DNA from 3 places in the Lysinibacillus sp. FSL M8-0216 genome. Region 1 is predicted to be linked to each of the others. Evidence: a T-box and tRNA genes for the amino acid it is inferred to sense, from the RefSeq annotation. Region 1 holds a T-box; the other regions hold tRNA genes.
The links. The T-box of region 1 lies ahead of ileS (isoleucine--tRNA ligase). A T-box ahead of a tRNA ligase gene usually reads a tRNA of that ligase, here a tRNA-Ile.
Positions count from the first base shown of each region.

Region 2: it has a tRNA-Ile gene. The T-box ahead of ileS (isoleucine--tRNA ligase) is inferred to sense a tRNA for this amino acid. The anticodon was not compared.
Region 3: it has a tRNA-Ile gene. The T-box ahead of ileS (isoleucine--tRNA ligase) is inferred to sense a tRNA for this amino acid. The anticodon was not compared.

Region 1 covers NZ_CP152007.1:999,631-1,004,396, forward strand. The annotation lists gene MKX57_RS04630 (RNA-binding protein) at 1-578, shown strand, start outside; gene MKX57_RS04635 (DivIVA domain-containing protein) at 674-1,198, shown strand; T-box leader at 1,299-1,527, shown strand; gene ileS (isoleucine--tRNA ligase) at 1,640-4,408, shown strand; gene MKX57_RS04645 (AraC family transcriptional regulator) at 4,520-4,766, opposite strand, start outside.
Region 2 covers NZ_CP152007.1:3,807,091-3,811,856, forward strand. The annotation lists gene nadB (L-aspartate oxidase) at 1-505, shown strand, start outside; gene nadC (carboxylating nicotinate-nucleotide diphosphorylase) at 462-1,322, shown strand; gene nadA (quinolinate synthase NadA) at 1,309-2,412, shown strand; gene MKX57_RS18870 (VOC family protein) at 2,552-2,968, shown strand; tRNA gene MKX57_RS18875 (tRNA-Glu) at 3,036-3,107, opposite strand; tRNA gene MKX57_RS18880 (tRNA-Ser) at 3,110-3,200, opposite strand; tRNA gene MKX57_RS18885 (tRNA-Asn) at 3,212-3,288, opposite strand; tRNA gene MKX57_RS18890 (tRNA-Ile) at 3,297-3,370, opposite strand; tRNA gene MKX57_RS18895 (tRNA-Gly) at 3,372-3,445, opposite strand; tRNA gene MKX57_RS18900 (tRNA-Phe) at 3,451-3,526, opposite strand; tRNA gene MKX57_RS18905 (tRNA-Asp) at 3,580-3,655, opposite strand; tRNA gene MKX57_RS18910 (tRNA-Met) at 3,659-3,733, opposite strand; tRNA gene MKX57_RS18915 (tRNA-Ser) at 3,784-3,876, opposite strand; tRNA gene MKX57_RS18920 (tRNA-Ile) at 3,895-3,968, opposite strand; tRNA gene MKX57_RS18925 (tRNA-Met) at 3,975-4,048, opposite strand; tRNA gene MKX57_RS18930 (tRNA-Ala) at 4,075-4,150, opposite strand; tRNA gene MKX57_RS18935 (tRNA-Pro) at 4,168-4,244, opposite strand; tRNA gene MKX57_RS18940 (tRNA-Arg) at 4,254-4,330, opposite strand; tRNA gene MKX57_RS18945 (tRNA-Leu) at 4,339-4,427, opposite strand; tRNA gene MKX57_RS18950 (tRNA-Gly) at 4,433-4,507, opposite strand; tRNA gene MKX57_RS18955 (tRNA-Leu) at 4,544-4,628, opposite strand; tRNA gene MKX57_RS18960 (tRNA-Lys) at 4,652-4,727, opposite strand; tRNA gene MKX57_RS18965 (tRNA-Thr) at 4,736-4,766, opposite strand, start outside.
Region 3 covers NZ_CP152007.1:3,801,051-3,805,816, reverse strand. The annotation lists gene MKX57_RS18850 (IscS subfamily cysteine desulfurase) at 1-979, shown strand, start outside; rRNA gene rrf (5S ribosomal RNA) at 1,228-1,343, shown strand; tRNA gene MKX57_RS18840 (tRNA-Val) at 1,354-1,426, shown strand; tRNA gene MKX57_RS18835 (tRNA-Thr) at 1,433-1,508, shown strand; tRNA gene MKX57_RS18830 (tRNA-Lys) at 1,517-1,592, shown strand; tRNA gene MKX57_RS18825 (tRNA-Leu) at 1,616-1,700, shown strand; tRNA gene MKX57_RS18820 (tRNA-Gly) at 1,737-1,811, shown strand; tRNA gene MKX57_RS18815 (tRNA-Leu) at 1,817-1,905, shown strand; tRNA gene MKX57_RS18810 (tRNA-Arg) at 1,914-1,990, shown strand; tRNA gene MKX57_RS18805 (tRNA-Pro) at 2,000-2,076, shown strand; tRNA gene MKX57_RS18800 (tRNA-Ala) at 2,094-2,169, shown strand; tRNA gene MKX57_RS18795 (tRNA-Met) at 2,196-2,269, shown strand; tRNA gene MKX57_RS18790 (tRNA-Ile) at 2,276-2,349, shown strand; tRNA gene MKX57_RS18785 (tRNA-Ser) at 2,368-2,460, shown strand; tRNA gene MKX57_RS18780 (tRNA-Met) at 2,511-2,585, shown strand; tRNA gene MKX57_RS18775 (tRNA-Asp) at 2,589-2,664, shown strand; tRNA gene MKX57_RS18770 (tRNA-Phe) at 2,718-2,793, shown strand; tRNA gene MKX57_RS18765 (tRNA-Gly) at 2,799-2,872, shown strand; tRNA gene MKX57_RS18760 (tRNA-Ile) at 2,874-2,947, shown strand; tRNA gene MKX57_RS18755 (tRNA-Asn) at 2,956-3,032, shown strand; tRNA gene MKX57_RS18750 (tRNA-Ser) at 3,044-3,134, shown strand; tRNA gene MKX57_RS18745 (tRNA-Glu) at 3,137-3,208, shown strand; gene MKX57_RS18740 (ABC transporter ATP-binding protein) at 3,329-4,126, opposite strand; gene MKX57_RS18735 (iron ABC transporter permease) at 4,142-4,766, opposite strand, start outside.

The DNA of each region.
Region 1 (4,766 bases):
GTATGCTCATTTATCCAGCCTACTATGAGCCTACAGATAAAGACTTTCAACTGACAGCTTTTACACTTCAGTATCCCGTTAAATTTGTACAATTACGCCATCCTGATGTTTTAGGAGCCTTGTTATCATTAGGGTTAAATCGTAGTAAATTTGGTGATATTCGCGTGAGTGAGCATCAAATCCAATTTGTCGTTGCACGAGAAGTGGCAGAATATGTACGTTTACATTTAACAGGCATTGGTAAAGTAAAGGTACATGTTGAATCCCTTAAAGAACAGGCGCCGCTCCTTATCAATGAAGATGAATGGCTGGAGGAATCTCACACGGTTACCTCCATGCGATTAGATGTTATTATGGCAACCGTTTTGAAAGTGTCTCGTCAAAAAGCACAAGCTTTAATTACTGGTAAAAAAGTGCGTGTCAATTGGACAGAGCGTGATGCCGTTGCTTTTGAATTACAAGAAGGGGATATTTTATCGATAAGAGGGAGCGGTCGTTTGAAAATAATTATGACAGAAGGCCGTACAAAAAAAGATAAAATCCGTCTACAAGTCGGTCGATTGGCTCAAAAAAGCTAAAAGAAAAGTAAATTTCATTATTTTATACTGCTAAGTTGTCGGAAGAATTGTATAATAGGAATTACGAATGTACACGAAAAGGAGAGAAGGATAGTATGCCATTATCACCTATTGATATACATAATAAGGAGTTTACAAAAGCTTTCAGAGGATATGCTGAAGATGAAGTAAATGAATTTTTAGATCAAATCATTAAAGACTATGAAATTTTGCTGCGTGAAAAAAAAGAGGTTGATAAGCAACTAGAAATGGCCTTAGAGCAAGCGAGGCATTTTAGCTCTTTAGAAGAAACATTACAAAAGTCTATTGTGGTTGCACAAGAAGCTGCAGATGAAGTACGTAGAAATTCTCAAAAAGAGGCAAAGCTTATTGTCAAAGAAGCAGAGAAAAATGCTGATCGAATCGTTAATGATGCTTTAACGAAAGCACGTAAGGTTACAATTGAAATTGATGAACTTAAAAAACAATCTAAGGTGTTCCGTAATCGTTTCAAAATGCTTGTTGAAGCCCAGCTTGATTTATTAAATGCTGACGATTGGGAGCATTTGCTTCAGTATGATATCGATTTAACAGAAATTCAAGCTTCTGTAGATGAAGCGCAAGAAGCAGAAGATATGTAACTCTCCTTTTCATGGAGAGGATCAAATTTAAATGAAACTTGACGCGATTGTTTGAATTTCATATACTTTGTTATAGCAATTATTTTGTACAGACATATGCATAGAAGCAGAGACGAAGACAGTATTTGTTAGGCGTGGTGAAGCGATTTGGGGATAGTGGAAGCCCAAACAAGCAACTAACAATGAACATCACTTCTGAGCTAAATAACTGAAAAAAGTAAGTTATTTCGTGATGCACGACGTTAATGTGCTTGAAAGAGGTAGTGCAACCTATTTGGATTGTGCTACAAGTAGGGTGGTACCGCGAGTAGAAGCTTCTCGTCCCTTAGTGGATGAGGGCTTTTTTTATTTGTCCGCGAATTGTTTCAGAAAAGTTAGCCCATAACTGTCGTATGAGAAGAGTGTCGATATGCTTGATGTAAAATAAAGGAGGATTTTTTTATGGTGGAATACAAAGATACTTTATTAATGCCAAAAACGGATTTCCCAATGCGTGGAAATTTACCAGCAAATGAACCAAAAATGCAAGATAAATGGAATGAGATGGATATTAACAAATTACAGATGGAGCGTACGGAAGGTCGCCCTGAATATGTACTTCATGATGGCCCTCCGTATGCAAATGGTGATATTCATATTGGACATGCATTGAATAAAGTATTAAAGGATATGATTACACGTCATCGTTCAATGACTGGTTACCATGTTAATTATATTCCTGGCTGGGATACGCATGGTCTACCTATCGAACAAGCATTGACAAATAAAGGTGTCAAACGTAAAGAAATGTCAGTAGCAGCTTTCCGTCAACTTTGTGAAGAATATGCATATGAGCAAATTGACAATCAACGAAATCAATTCCGTCGTTTAGGGATCCGTGGTAATTGGGAAAATCCTTATATTACATTGAAACCTGAGTTTGAAGCTCGTCAAATTGAAGTATTCGGAAAGATGGCGGAAAAAGGATATATTTATAAAGGTTTAAAACCAGTATATTGGTCACCGTCTTCTGAATCTGCTCTTGCTGAAGCAGAAATTGAATATAAAGATATTAAATCGCCTTCCATTTATGTAAGCTTTGCTATTAAAGATGCAAAAGGTGTTGTACCAGCAGATGCTAAATTTGTTATTTGGACAACAACTCCTTGGACATTACCAGCAAACTTAGGGATTTCTTTAAATCCTGAGTTCGTTTATGTTGTCGTTGCAGTAGCAAATAAAAAATTCATCATTGCAAAAGATTTATTAGAAACTGTGGCAACTGCTCTTGAATGGGAAGCATATGAAGTTGTTCAAGAAGTGAAGGGTGAAGCATTAGATCGTATTGTCGCTCAGCATCCTTTCTATGATCGTGATTCACTTGTAATGGTAGGGGAACATGTTACTGCTGACGCAGGTACTGGCTGTGTTCACACAGCTCCAGGACACGGGGAAGACGATTATCATATTAGTAAGCAATATGGCTTAGACATTCTTAGCCCACTTGATAACAGTGGCTGCTATACGGATGAAGCACCTGGGTTTGAGGGCGTCTTTTATAATGATGCCAATAAACTAGTGACAGAAAAGCTAAAAGAAGTAGATGCATTAGAAAGTCTTGGTTTCATTTCACACTCATATCCACATGATTGGCGTACAAAAAAACCAGTTATTTATCGTGCCACACCACAATGGTTTGCGTCTGTTGAAGCGTTCCGTGGAGAGCTATTAGAGGCTGTTAAAGCAACTGCATTTACACCAGCTTGGGGAGAAACACGTCTTTACAATATGATTCGTGACCGTGGAGATTGGGTAATTTCTCGTCAGCGTGCTTGGGGTGTACCAATTCCAATTTTCTACGCTGAAAATGGTGAACCAATTATTACACCTGAAACAATTAGCCATATCTCAGCACTATTCCGTGAACATGGCTCAAATATTTGGTTCCAAAAAACAGCAAAAGAGTTGTTACCAGAAGGCTTTACACATCCGGGTAGCCCGAACGGTGAATTTACAAAAGAAAATGATATTATGGACGTATGGTTCGACTCAGGTTCTTCACACCAAGGTGTACTTGTAGAACGTGGCATGAAATACCCTGCTGATCTATATTTAGAAGGCTCTGACCAACACCGTGGATGGTTTAACTCTTCACTTATTACATCAGTAGCTATTAATGGCTTAGCACCATATAAAGGACTTTTAACGCATGGTTTCGTTCTTGATGGTGAAGGTCGTAAAATGAGTAAATCATTAGGGAATGTCATCATTCCACAAAAGGTAATGGATCAATATGGAGCAGATATTCTTCGTCTATGGGTTGCTTCTGTAGACTATACTGCTGACGTGCGAATTTCTATGGATATGTTGAAGCAAGTATCAGAAGTATATCGTAAAATTCGTAACACTTTCCGTTTCCTACACGGCAATATTGCTGATTTCGATCCAACAAAAGATCGTGTAGCCTACGCAGAGCTTCGTGAAATGGATCAATATGTGTATATGCGTTTACAGGATGTCCTAAAAACTGTACGTGCTGCATATAATCGTTATGATTTTGCTGCTGTTTATCATGTTGTGAATAATTTTGTAGCAGTAGAGTTATCTTCATTCTATTTAGATATTGCAAAAGATGTAGTTTACATCGAAGGTTCTGACAACAAAGATCGACGAGCAATGCAAACAGTTATTTATGATACATTAATGACTTTAGTTAAAATTATGACACCAATCATCCCTCATACTACAGATGAAATGTGGTCATACTTACATGCTCAAGGTATTGTAGAGGAAGCTTCTGTTCAATTAACGGACTTCCCAATGGAAAATGTACAAGCTAATTTTGAAAATCTTCGTGCAAAATGGGAAAAAATCATTGATGTACGTGATGATATTTTAAAAGCATTGGAAGAAGCTCGTAATGCTAAAACGATTGGTAAGTCTCTTGAAGCAAAAGTAACAGTATATGCAAAAGAAGATATAGTATCATTATTGAACGATGCAAACATTGATTTTGCACAACTATCTATCGTTTCTGCTTTTGAGGTAGCTACAATTGAAGAAGCACCAGCAGATGCTTTGGTACTTGAACATGTATCCATTGTTGTTGAAAAGGCTACAGGTGAGAAGTGTGAACGTTGCTGGTCTATTACGGAAACAGTTGGTGCGAATGAGGCACATCCGACAGTTTGTGCGCGCTGTGCAGAAGTAGTAGAAAAATATTACGCGTAAGTGGAATCAGTGAATAATAAGAATCTGCTTTCTATGTAGCTTATAAGCAAGTCTCCTTTAAGGGGCTTGCTTTTTTCATGTGGTTTTTGCAGATTCTCGAAAAACTACATCCTATTTAAACAAAATTTCTTTCGTATTGCGGTAGTCTGTTGGCGATATTCCAACATATTTTTTAAAGGTTAGACTGTAATAATTCGGTGTATTGAACCCACAGGTAGAGGAGATTTTATCAACCGTATAATCAAACTTTCGTAAAAAGGGTAAAGTTTTGATAATACGTGTAAAGGCAACATAGTCAACAAAATTGCGACCCGTTTCTCTTTTAAATAGCCTGCTAAAATGTGTTGGGCTAAAGCTT
Region 2 (4,766 bases), 2.0 Mb from region 1:
CGGAGCAAATCGTTTAGCTAGTAACTCCCTATTAGAAGGGATTACTTTTGGTCACAGAATGGCATATTTCATTATCCAACAAGGCTGTAGTCAAAAGGATTTCTTACTTGCTAGCGATAAAAATGTCGATTCAATGCCTTCATTATTTAGCAAACAACAATTACAGCAACATATGATGCAGTACTTAGGTATCGTTAGGAACGGTGACGATTTGCAATATTCCCTCCAGCAATTACCCTCTATACAAGCACTTCTCCATGCAAATTTAAAGGGTTTGCAACAGACTGAGCTGGAACTATATATGATGCATGTTGTCGCCACATTAATAACCCATGCGGCCATTACAAGAACTGAAACACGTGGAGCCCACATTCGTAGCGATAAACCCGCGATGGTAGCAAAGTGGGCAAACCGATGGATTATTTTTTCGCAAGGACAAATGAAAGTGAGGAATTCATTGTATGAATATCATCAAACTCGAGGAAATGCTCAAACAATTTTTTAATGAGGATATAGGTGATGGGGATTTATCGAGTGAATATATTTTTTCTCCTAAAGAGCAAGGAACTTTTTCATTTTATGCCAAAGAAAGTGGCATTTTTTGTGGCGCACCTATTATTGAGCATGGCTTTCACGTACTAGATCGGTCTATAAAAGTCAACCTTCCTAAAAAAGATGGGGAAGCCGTAGAGGCTGGCGACGTCATTGCTATTATAGATGGCCCCTTACAAAAATTATTAATGGGAGAACGCGTAATTTTAAATCTTATACAACGGATGTCTGCAATAGCTACGGCGGCTCACCTAGCAGTACAGGAAATTGCAGGAACGAACACAAAAATATGTGATACCCGTAAAACGATTCCTGGTTTGCGTATGCTTGATAAATATGCTGTTCGAATCGGTGGTGCTTTTAACCATCGCAATGGCCTATTTGATGCAATCATGCTAAAGGATAATCATATTGCTTTTGCTGGTAGCATGACAAACGCCATTCAGGCTGCTAGAGAAAAAGTTGGTCATACCGTTAAAATTGAAGTGGAAATAGAAACAAAAAAACAGCTAGATGAAGCCATTTTAGCTGGAGCAGATATTATAATGTTTGATAATCGAAGTCCTGAAGAAATACGTGCATGGCTGCCTGCTGTTCCTTCTTCTATCACGACTGAAGCGTCAGGTGGCATTACTCTTGAAAATATAAGAGCTTATGCTCAAACTGGTATACAGTGGATTTCACTTGGTTCTCTAACCCACTCTGTCAAAGCCTTTGACATTAGCGCCCTTGTACAAATGAAAGGAGGCTATTCCATTGTCCATCACTAGTTTATTACAGCAGACGACGTTACTTCCTGAGCATTATCGAGCATTATCCGTAACGGAAATGGAATCTCGTATTTTATCCATCAAAAAGAAATTAGGATCTAAGCTTTTTATTCCGGGTCATCACTATCAAAAAGATGAAGTTATCCAATTTGCTGATGCAACGGGAGATTCCTTACAGCTGGCTCAATTATCTGCAGCAAACAAAGAGGCGGAGCACATCGTATTTTGTGGGGTACATTTTATGGCTGAAACTGCTGATATGCTAACATCAAAACAGCAACATGTATATTTACCAGATATGCGTGCAGGTTGCTCGATGGCTGACATGGCTGATATTTATCAAACTGAACAAGCATGGCCCATTTTACAGCAGCTCTTTGGTGATACGATCATTCCACTTACCTATGTTAATTCAACAGCCGCTATTAAAGCCTTTACAGGAAGACATGGTGGTGCATGTGTAACATCCTCTAATGCGAAAGAGCTTGTTCAGTGGGCATTTACACAAAAACAGCGTATCTTCTTTTTACCCGACCAACATTTAGGCAGAAATACTGCTTATGACTTAGGTGTTCCACTCGAGAATATGGCCGTTTGGAATCCGCATAAAAATATACTTGAAACTAAACAGCCTCTTGAGAACATCCAAGTTATTCTGTGGAAGGGTCATTGCTCTGTACATGAAGGATTTACAGTTCAACATACAGAGACTGTTCGTAAGGAATATCCAGCCATGAAAATTATTGTTCACCCTGAATGTAGTCGTGAAGTTGTAGATGCGGCTGATGATGCTGGTTCAACTAAGTACATTATCGATACAATTAGTCAAGCACCTAGTGGATCTGCATGGGCAATAGGGACAGAAATGAATCTGGTCAATCGTATTATAAAGCAGCATCCAGATAAACAGATCATCTCTTTAAATGAAAACTTTTGTCCTTGCCTAACAATGAATCGCATTGATCTCCCCCATTTACTATGGTGCTTAGAAAGCATTGAACAAGGTCAACCACATAACCGTATTCAAGTTGATAGCCATACTAGCACTGAAGCTCTTAGTTCTCTGGAAAGAATGTTAGCAAGAAGATAAATTACGATTTTAAAGCAGAGATGTTGTAAAAAACAATATTTCTGCTTTTTATTTGCTCATAAAATTAAGTATCTGGTTACCTCCTGAAATTGACACTCATTTATTTTTTATGATAATGTCGATTTGGAGGTGATAAGAAATGTCTTTTCAATCGAAAAATATTTTCATTAATTTACCAGTAAAAAATGTAAACAAATCCACGTCATTTTTTAAGGAGTTAGGTTTTGAGTTCAATCAACAATTCAGTGATGAAACAACTTCCTCAATGATTATTAGCGAAAATATTTTTGCTTTACTAATGGTCGAAGATCGCTTCAAAGGATTTAGTAACAAGGAGATACCGGATACTACTGTTTCTGCCCAAGCAATTTTATGTCTATCTGCAGAAAATCGCGAGCAAGTAGATCAGCTAGTAAATAAGGCACTTGCCTCCGGGGGTAAACCTTATAGTGATCCACAGGATCATGGATTTATGTATGGCTGGGGTTTTCAAGATTTAGATGGGCATATTTGGGAAGTAGTTTATATGGATGAGCATGCAATGAATCAAGAGTAAATCGTTTATCTTATATTAGTTTTCTATAAAAAAACAGTAGACGCACATGCATCTACTGTTTTTTGTATGACCCGTACGGGATTCGAACCCGTGTTACCGCCGTGAAAGGGCGGTGTCTTAACCACTTGACCAACGGGCCAATGGCGGAGAAGGAGGGATTTGAACCCTCGCGCCGGTTACCCGACCTACACCCTTAGCAGGGGCGCCTCTTCAGCCTCTTGAGTACTTCCCCACACAAAAAAATGGCTCCGAAGGCAGGACTCGAACCTGCGACAACCTGATTAACAGTCAGGTGCTACTACCAACTGAGCTACTTCGGAATAAATAATGGGCCTAAATGGACTCGAACCATCGACCTCACGCTTATCAGGCGTGCGCTCTAACCAGCTGAGCTATAGGCCCTTGGAGCGGGTGATGAGAATCGAACTCACGACATCAGCTTGGAAGGCTGAGGTTTTACCATTAAACTACACCCGCATAAATGGTGGGTCAGGACGGAATCGAACCGCCGACACTTAGAGCTTCAATCTAATGCTCTACCAACTGAGCTACTGACCCATTTCGTCCATGCTAAGCTTGCTCACTTTTTGCTTCTCATGTCTATAAAAAAATGGCGGTCCCGACCGGGATCGAACCGGCGATCTCCTGCGTGACAGGCAGGCATGTTAACCGCTACACCACGGGACCATTTGGTTGCGGGGGCCGGATTTGAACCAACGACCTTCGGGTTATGAGCCCGACGAGCTACCACTGCTCCACCCCGCGATAATCTTATTGTCTTTTCGAGTTTTTAAAGCACCATTTATGAATAAAACTGGAGGAGGTAGAGGGATTCGAACCCCCGCGCGGTGTTACCCGCCTGTCGGTTTTCAAGACCGATCCCTTCAGCCAGACTTGGGTATACCTCCGTAATAATATATAAATGATGGACCTTGCAGGACTCGAACCTGCGACCGGACGGTTATGAGCCGTCTGCTCTAACCAACTGAGCTAAAGGTCCTTAAGATGGCGGCAGAGGGGATCGAACCCCCGACCTTACGGGTATGAACCGTACGCTCTAGCCAGCTGAGCTACGCCGCCAGGATCTTTATACTGGTTAATTACTATGGTGGAGCCTAGCGGGATCGAACCGCTGACCTCCTGCGTGCAAGGCAGGCGCTCTCCCAGCTGAGCTAAGGCCCCATAATATTTTTTGGAAATGGTCGGGAAGACAGGATTCGAACCTGCGACCCCTTGGTCCCAAACCAAGTGCTCTACCAAGCTGAGCTACTTCCCGTTGTTCTTATGGCGCGCCCGACAGGAGTCGAACCCATAACCTTCTGATCCGTAGTCAGACGCTCTATCCAATTGAGCTACGGGCGCATATAAAATGGTGCCGAGGACCGGAATCGAACCGGTACGGTAGTCACCTACCGCAGGATTTTAAGTCCTGTGCGTCTGCCAGTTCCGCCACCCCGGCACATTTGGAGCGGAAGACGAGGTTCGAACTCGCGACCCCCACCTTGGCAAGGTGGTGTTCTACCACTGAACTACTTCCGCATGTGCATAAGTTTTTTTATCTGGCATATTGAAAAATGGTGCGGGTGAAGGGAGTCGAACCCCCACGCCTTGCGGCGCTAGATCCTAAGTCTAGTGCGTCTGCCAATTCCGCCACACCCGCTTAATATGGTTGGTACTTATAAATGGTGAGCCATGAAGGACTCGAACCTTCGACCCTCTGATTAAAAGTCAGATGCTCTACCAACTGAGCTAATGGCTCGTCTGAAATGGTGCCGGCTATAGGAATCGAACCCACGAC
Region 3 (4,766 bases), 2.0 Mb from region 1:
CCATGATTTAGGGGGACAAGCGTATTATTTTATCCAGCAATCAAGAGAAATTATAGCCAATGAACTTGGTGTCAATAGTGATGGCGTTATCTTTACTGGAAGCGGAACGGAAGGAAACATTATGGCCATTTTGTCATTAGCATTTGCCTCTAAAAAAGGAAAACATATTATTTCATCACAAGCTGAACATACGTCTGTACATGCAGCTTTGAATACATTGGAGAAAATGGGTTTTGAGGTGACAAAATTACCGTTGCAAAAGGATGGTTGTATTGACTCAGAACAACTACTACTCGCTATTCGAAAAGATACAGCATTAATTTCCATTCAACATGTAAATTCAGAAATTGGTTCTATTCAACCTGTGGAAAAAATAATTGAAGCGGCAAAAGAAGCCGCTGTTTACTGTCATATTGATTGTGTACAATCCTTTGGGAAATTAACTATACCAAGAGGAGGAGACGCTATGACAATTTCAGCACATAAAATAGGAGGACCTAAGGGCTGCGGCGCTGTTTATATAAACCCTGCAATTCGTGTTCCAGCACTGACACCAGGCGTAACTCATGAAAGAGGATTAAGAGGGGGAACTTTAGATACACCTGCCATTGTTTCCTTTGCGGCAGCGGTTGAAAATAATAGTTATGAAAGACAGCATTACGAGGAATTAAGAAGATATTTTAAAAGTCGTCTACCAAAAACAGTTCGACTAATAGAGTGTAAGCAGCAATTGCCAAATATTTGTGGTGTCATGATGAGTAAAGTGGAGGGGCAATATGTATTATTAAAATTAAACGAGGCAGGGATCAGTATATCAACGGGAAGTGCGTGTGATATTCATAGCGAATCTGGAACAAAAGCCATTTTATCTATGAATTATTCAATGGAAACGGCACGGCAATTCTTTAGAATATCTTTCGGAGATTCAACAACATTTAAAGAAATTGATAGATTGACTATGGAACTTGCTACTATTTAGTAGCAAGTTTTAAGCAAGATCATAAGCTGAAAATATATAGATGAAAAATAATTGTTTTCTTTTGAAACAACTATTGATATAATATTTTGCAGGGCAATATTTTCTCTTTCTTAACAAAAATATCTTTTAAAAGTAATAATTTCTTTTTTTTATAAAAAAGTATTGCACAATATGAGAAAACGTTATACAATAATTCTTGTCTTGAAGGACAGGTAAACAACTTCAAAACAAGATACATAATAAAGTAGTCTAGTGATGATGGCAAAGAGGTCACACCCGTTCCCATACCGAACACGGAAGTTAAGCTCTTTAGCGCCGATGGTAGTTGGGGGCTTCCCCCTGTGAGAGTAGGACGTCGCTAGGCATAATACCCAGGAGGATTAGCTCAGCTGGGAGAGCATCTGCCTTACAAGCAGAGGGTCGGCGGTTCGAGCCCGTCATCCTCCATCATTTGCCGGTTTAGCTCAGCAGGTAGAGCAACTGACTTGTAATCAGTAGGTCGTGGGTTCGATTCCTATAGCCGGCACCATTTCAGACGAGCCATTAGCTCAGTTGGTAGAGCATCTGACTTTTAATCAGAGGGTCGAAGGTTCGAGTCCTTCATGGCTCACCATTTATAAGTACCAACCATATTAAGCGGGTGTGGCGGAATTGGCAGACGCACTAGACTTAGGATCTAGCGCCGCAAGGCGTGGGGGTTCGACTCCCTTCACCCGCACCATTTTTCAATATGCCAGATAAAAAAACTTATGCACATGCGGAAGTAGTTCAGTGGTAGAACACCACCTTGCCAAGGTGGGGGTCGCGAGTTCGAACCTCGTCTTCCGCTCCAAATGTGCCGGGGTGGCGGAACTGGCAGACGCACAGGACTTAAAATCCTGCGGTAGGTGACTACCGTACCGGTTCGATTCCGGTCCTCGGCACCATTTTATATGCGCCCGTAGCTCAATTGGATAGAGCGTCTGACTACGGATCAGAAGGTTATGGGTTCGACTCCTGTCGGGCGCGCCATAAGAACAACGGGAAGTAGCTCAGCTTGGTAGAGCACTTGGTTTGGGACCAAGGGGTCGCAGGTTCGAATCCTGTCTTCCCGACCATTTCCAAAAAATATTATGGGGCCTTAGCTCAGCTGGGAGAGCGCCTGCCTTGCACGCAGGAGGTCAGCGGTTCGATCCCGCTAGGCTCCACCATAGTAATTAACCAGTATAAAGATCCTGGCGGCGTAGCTCAGCTGGCTAGAGCGTACGGTTCATACCCGTAAGGTCGGGGGTTCGATCCCCTCTGCCGCCATCTTAAGGACCTTTAGCTCAGTTGGTTAGAGCAGACGGCTCATAACCGTCCGGTCGCAGGTTCGAGTCCTGCAAGGTCCATCATTTATATATTATTACGGAGGTATACCCAAGTCTGGCTGAAGGGATCGGTCTTGAAAACCGACAGGCGGGTAACACCGCGCGGGGGTTCGAATCCCTCTACCTCCTCCAGTTTTATTCATAAATGGTGCTTTAAAAACTCGAAAAGACAATAAGATTATCGCGGGGTGGAGCAGTGGTAGCTCGTCGGGCTCATAACCCGAAGGTCGTTGGTTCAAATCCGGCCCCCGCAACCAAATGGTCCCGTGGTGTAGCGGTTAACATGCCTGCCTGTCACGCAGGAGATCGCCGGTTCGATCCCGGTCGGGACCGCCATTTTTTTATAGACATGAGAAGCAAAAAGTGAGCAAGCTTAGCATGGACGAAATGGGTCAGTAGCTCAGTTGGTAGAGCATTAGATTGAAGCTCTAAGTGTCGGCGGTTCGATTCCGTCCTGACCCACCATTTATGCGGGTGTAGTTTAATGGTAAAACCTCAGCCTTCCAAGCTGATGTCGTGAGTTCGATTCTCATCACCCGCTCCAAGGGCCTATAGCTCAGCTGGTTAGAGCGCACGCCTGATAAGCGTGAGGTCGATGGTTCGAGTCCATTTAGGCCCATTATTTATTCCGAAGTAGCTCAGTTGGTAGTAGCACCTGACTGTTAATCAGGTTGTCGCAGGTTCGAGTCCTGCCTTCGGAGCCATTTTTTTGTGTGGGGAAGTACTCAAGAGGCTGAAGAGGCGCCCCTGCTAAGGGTGTAGGTCGGGTAACCGGCGCGAGGGTTCAAATCCCTCCTTCTCCGCCATTGGCCCGTTGGTCAAGTGGTTAAGACACCGCCCTTTCACGGCGGTAACACGGGTTCGAATCCCGTACGGGTCATACTAAGTGCAGTAGATGAATTTACATCTACTGCACTTTTTTTATGAACGGAAAAGAACAGGTAACAAGAAAGCCTTCGCCAGATAATCAATCGGCGAAGGCTTGTTGTTTTTTGAAGACTTACGTAATATTTCGTCCTTTACCATAAGGAATACATAAAGGTGTTCCAAAGATTGGATCTGATGTCATTTGACATTCAAGATCAAATACATGGCTAACTAATTCTGTCGTCATGATCTCTTCAGGCTTACCTTGGCGATAAACTCCTCGATCACGTACAGTAATGATATGATCGGCATAACGACAAGCGAGGTTTATATCATGTAAGACCATAATAATTGTTCGCTTTTGCTGTTGATTTAATTCAAATAATAAATCTAACACTTCTATTTGATGAGTTAGATCTAAATAGGTTGTAGGCTCATCTAAAAGAATAATATCTGTATCTTGAGCAAGTGTCATAGCAATCCATGCACGTTGACGTTGCCCACCTGATAGCTCATCCACTGGTCTATCTCGTAATTGCTCCGTACCTGTTGCTTTTAAGGCATTCATCACAATTTCCTCGTCCTTCTCCGTCCATTGCTGGCGCCAACTTTGATAAGGAAATCGTCCTTGTTTAACGAGCTGTAGAACCGTTAAGCCTTCTGGTGCTACTGGTGATTGAGGAAGTATAGAAAGGTTTTTAGCTACTTGCTTTGTAGATAGTTTAAAAATATCTTCGCCATCTAATAACACAGATCCCTTTTTGGGCTTTAATAATCGAGCAATAGAGCGTAAAAGTGTAGATTTGCCACAGCCGTTCGCTCCAATTAAGACAGTAATTTCATTCAAAGGGATAGATAAATTGAGATCTTCGATAATATTGGAATCACCATAACTTAATGTTAGGGATTTAGTTAATAAGGATTCAGTCATGATGTATGAACTCCTTTATTTATTAGGATTTCTAAATAATAAATAGATAAAATAAGGAGCACCGATGGCAGCAGTAAAGACACCAGCTGGCACTTCTAAAGGGCTAAACGCAGTACGACCGATAATATCCGCAACCATTACGAGCAATGCTCCAATGGCTGCGGATGTTGGCACAAGTACTCCGAATGATGAACCAACGATACGACGTGCGATATGAGGGGCCATCAACCCTACAAATCCAATTGCCCCCGCAAAGGAAATGGCACTTGCTACTAAGCAGCAACATAACAGAATTAAATATAGACGAGTTTTTTGAACGGATTGTCCTAATCCTGCCGCTGTATCATCACCTAATTCTTGTACATTTAACTGACGTGTAGTAAAGAACGTGACAAGTAGGAGTACTAGTATTAAGGGCACAACGATTTGAACTTGATCCCAGTCTGCGCTTTTGACGCTCCCAGTAATCCACTTATTTGCTTCACTTGCTTGATAGATAGGACCAATAATCATTAGCATGGTCGTAATGGCTTGCATCAATGCGGATACACTAATACCGATTAAAACAAGACGATTTGGCGTAACACCATCTTTCCATGCAAATAGGTAAACCAAACACCCAACTACAGTAGCACCAATA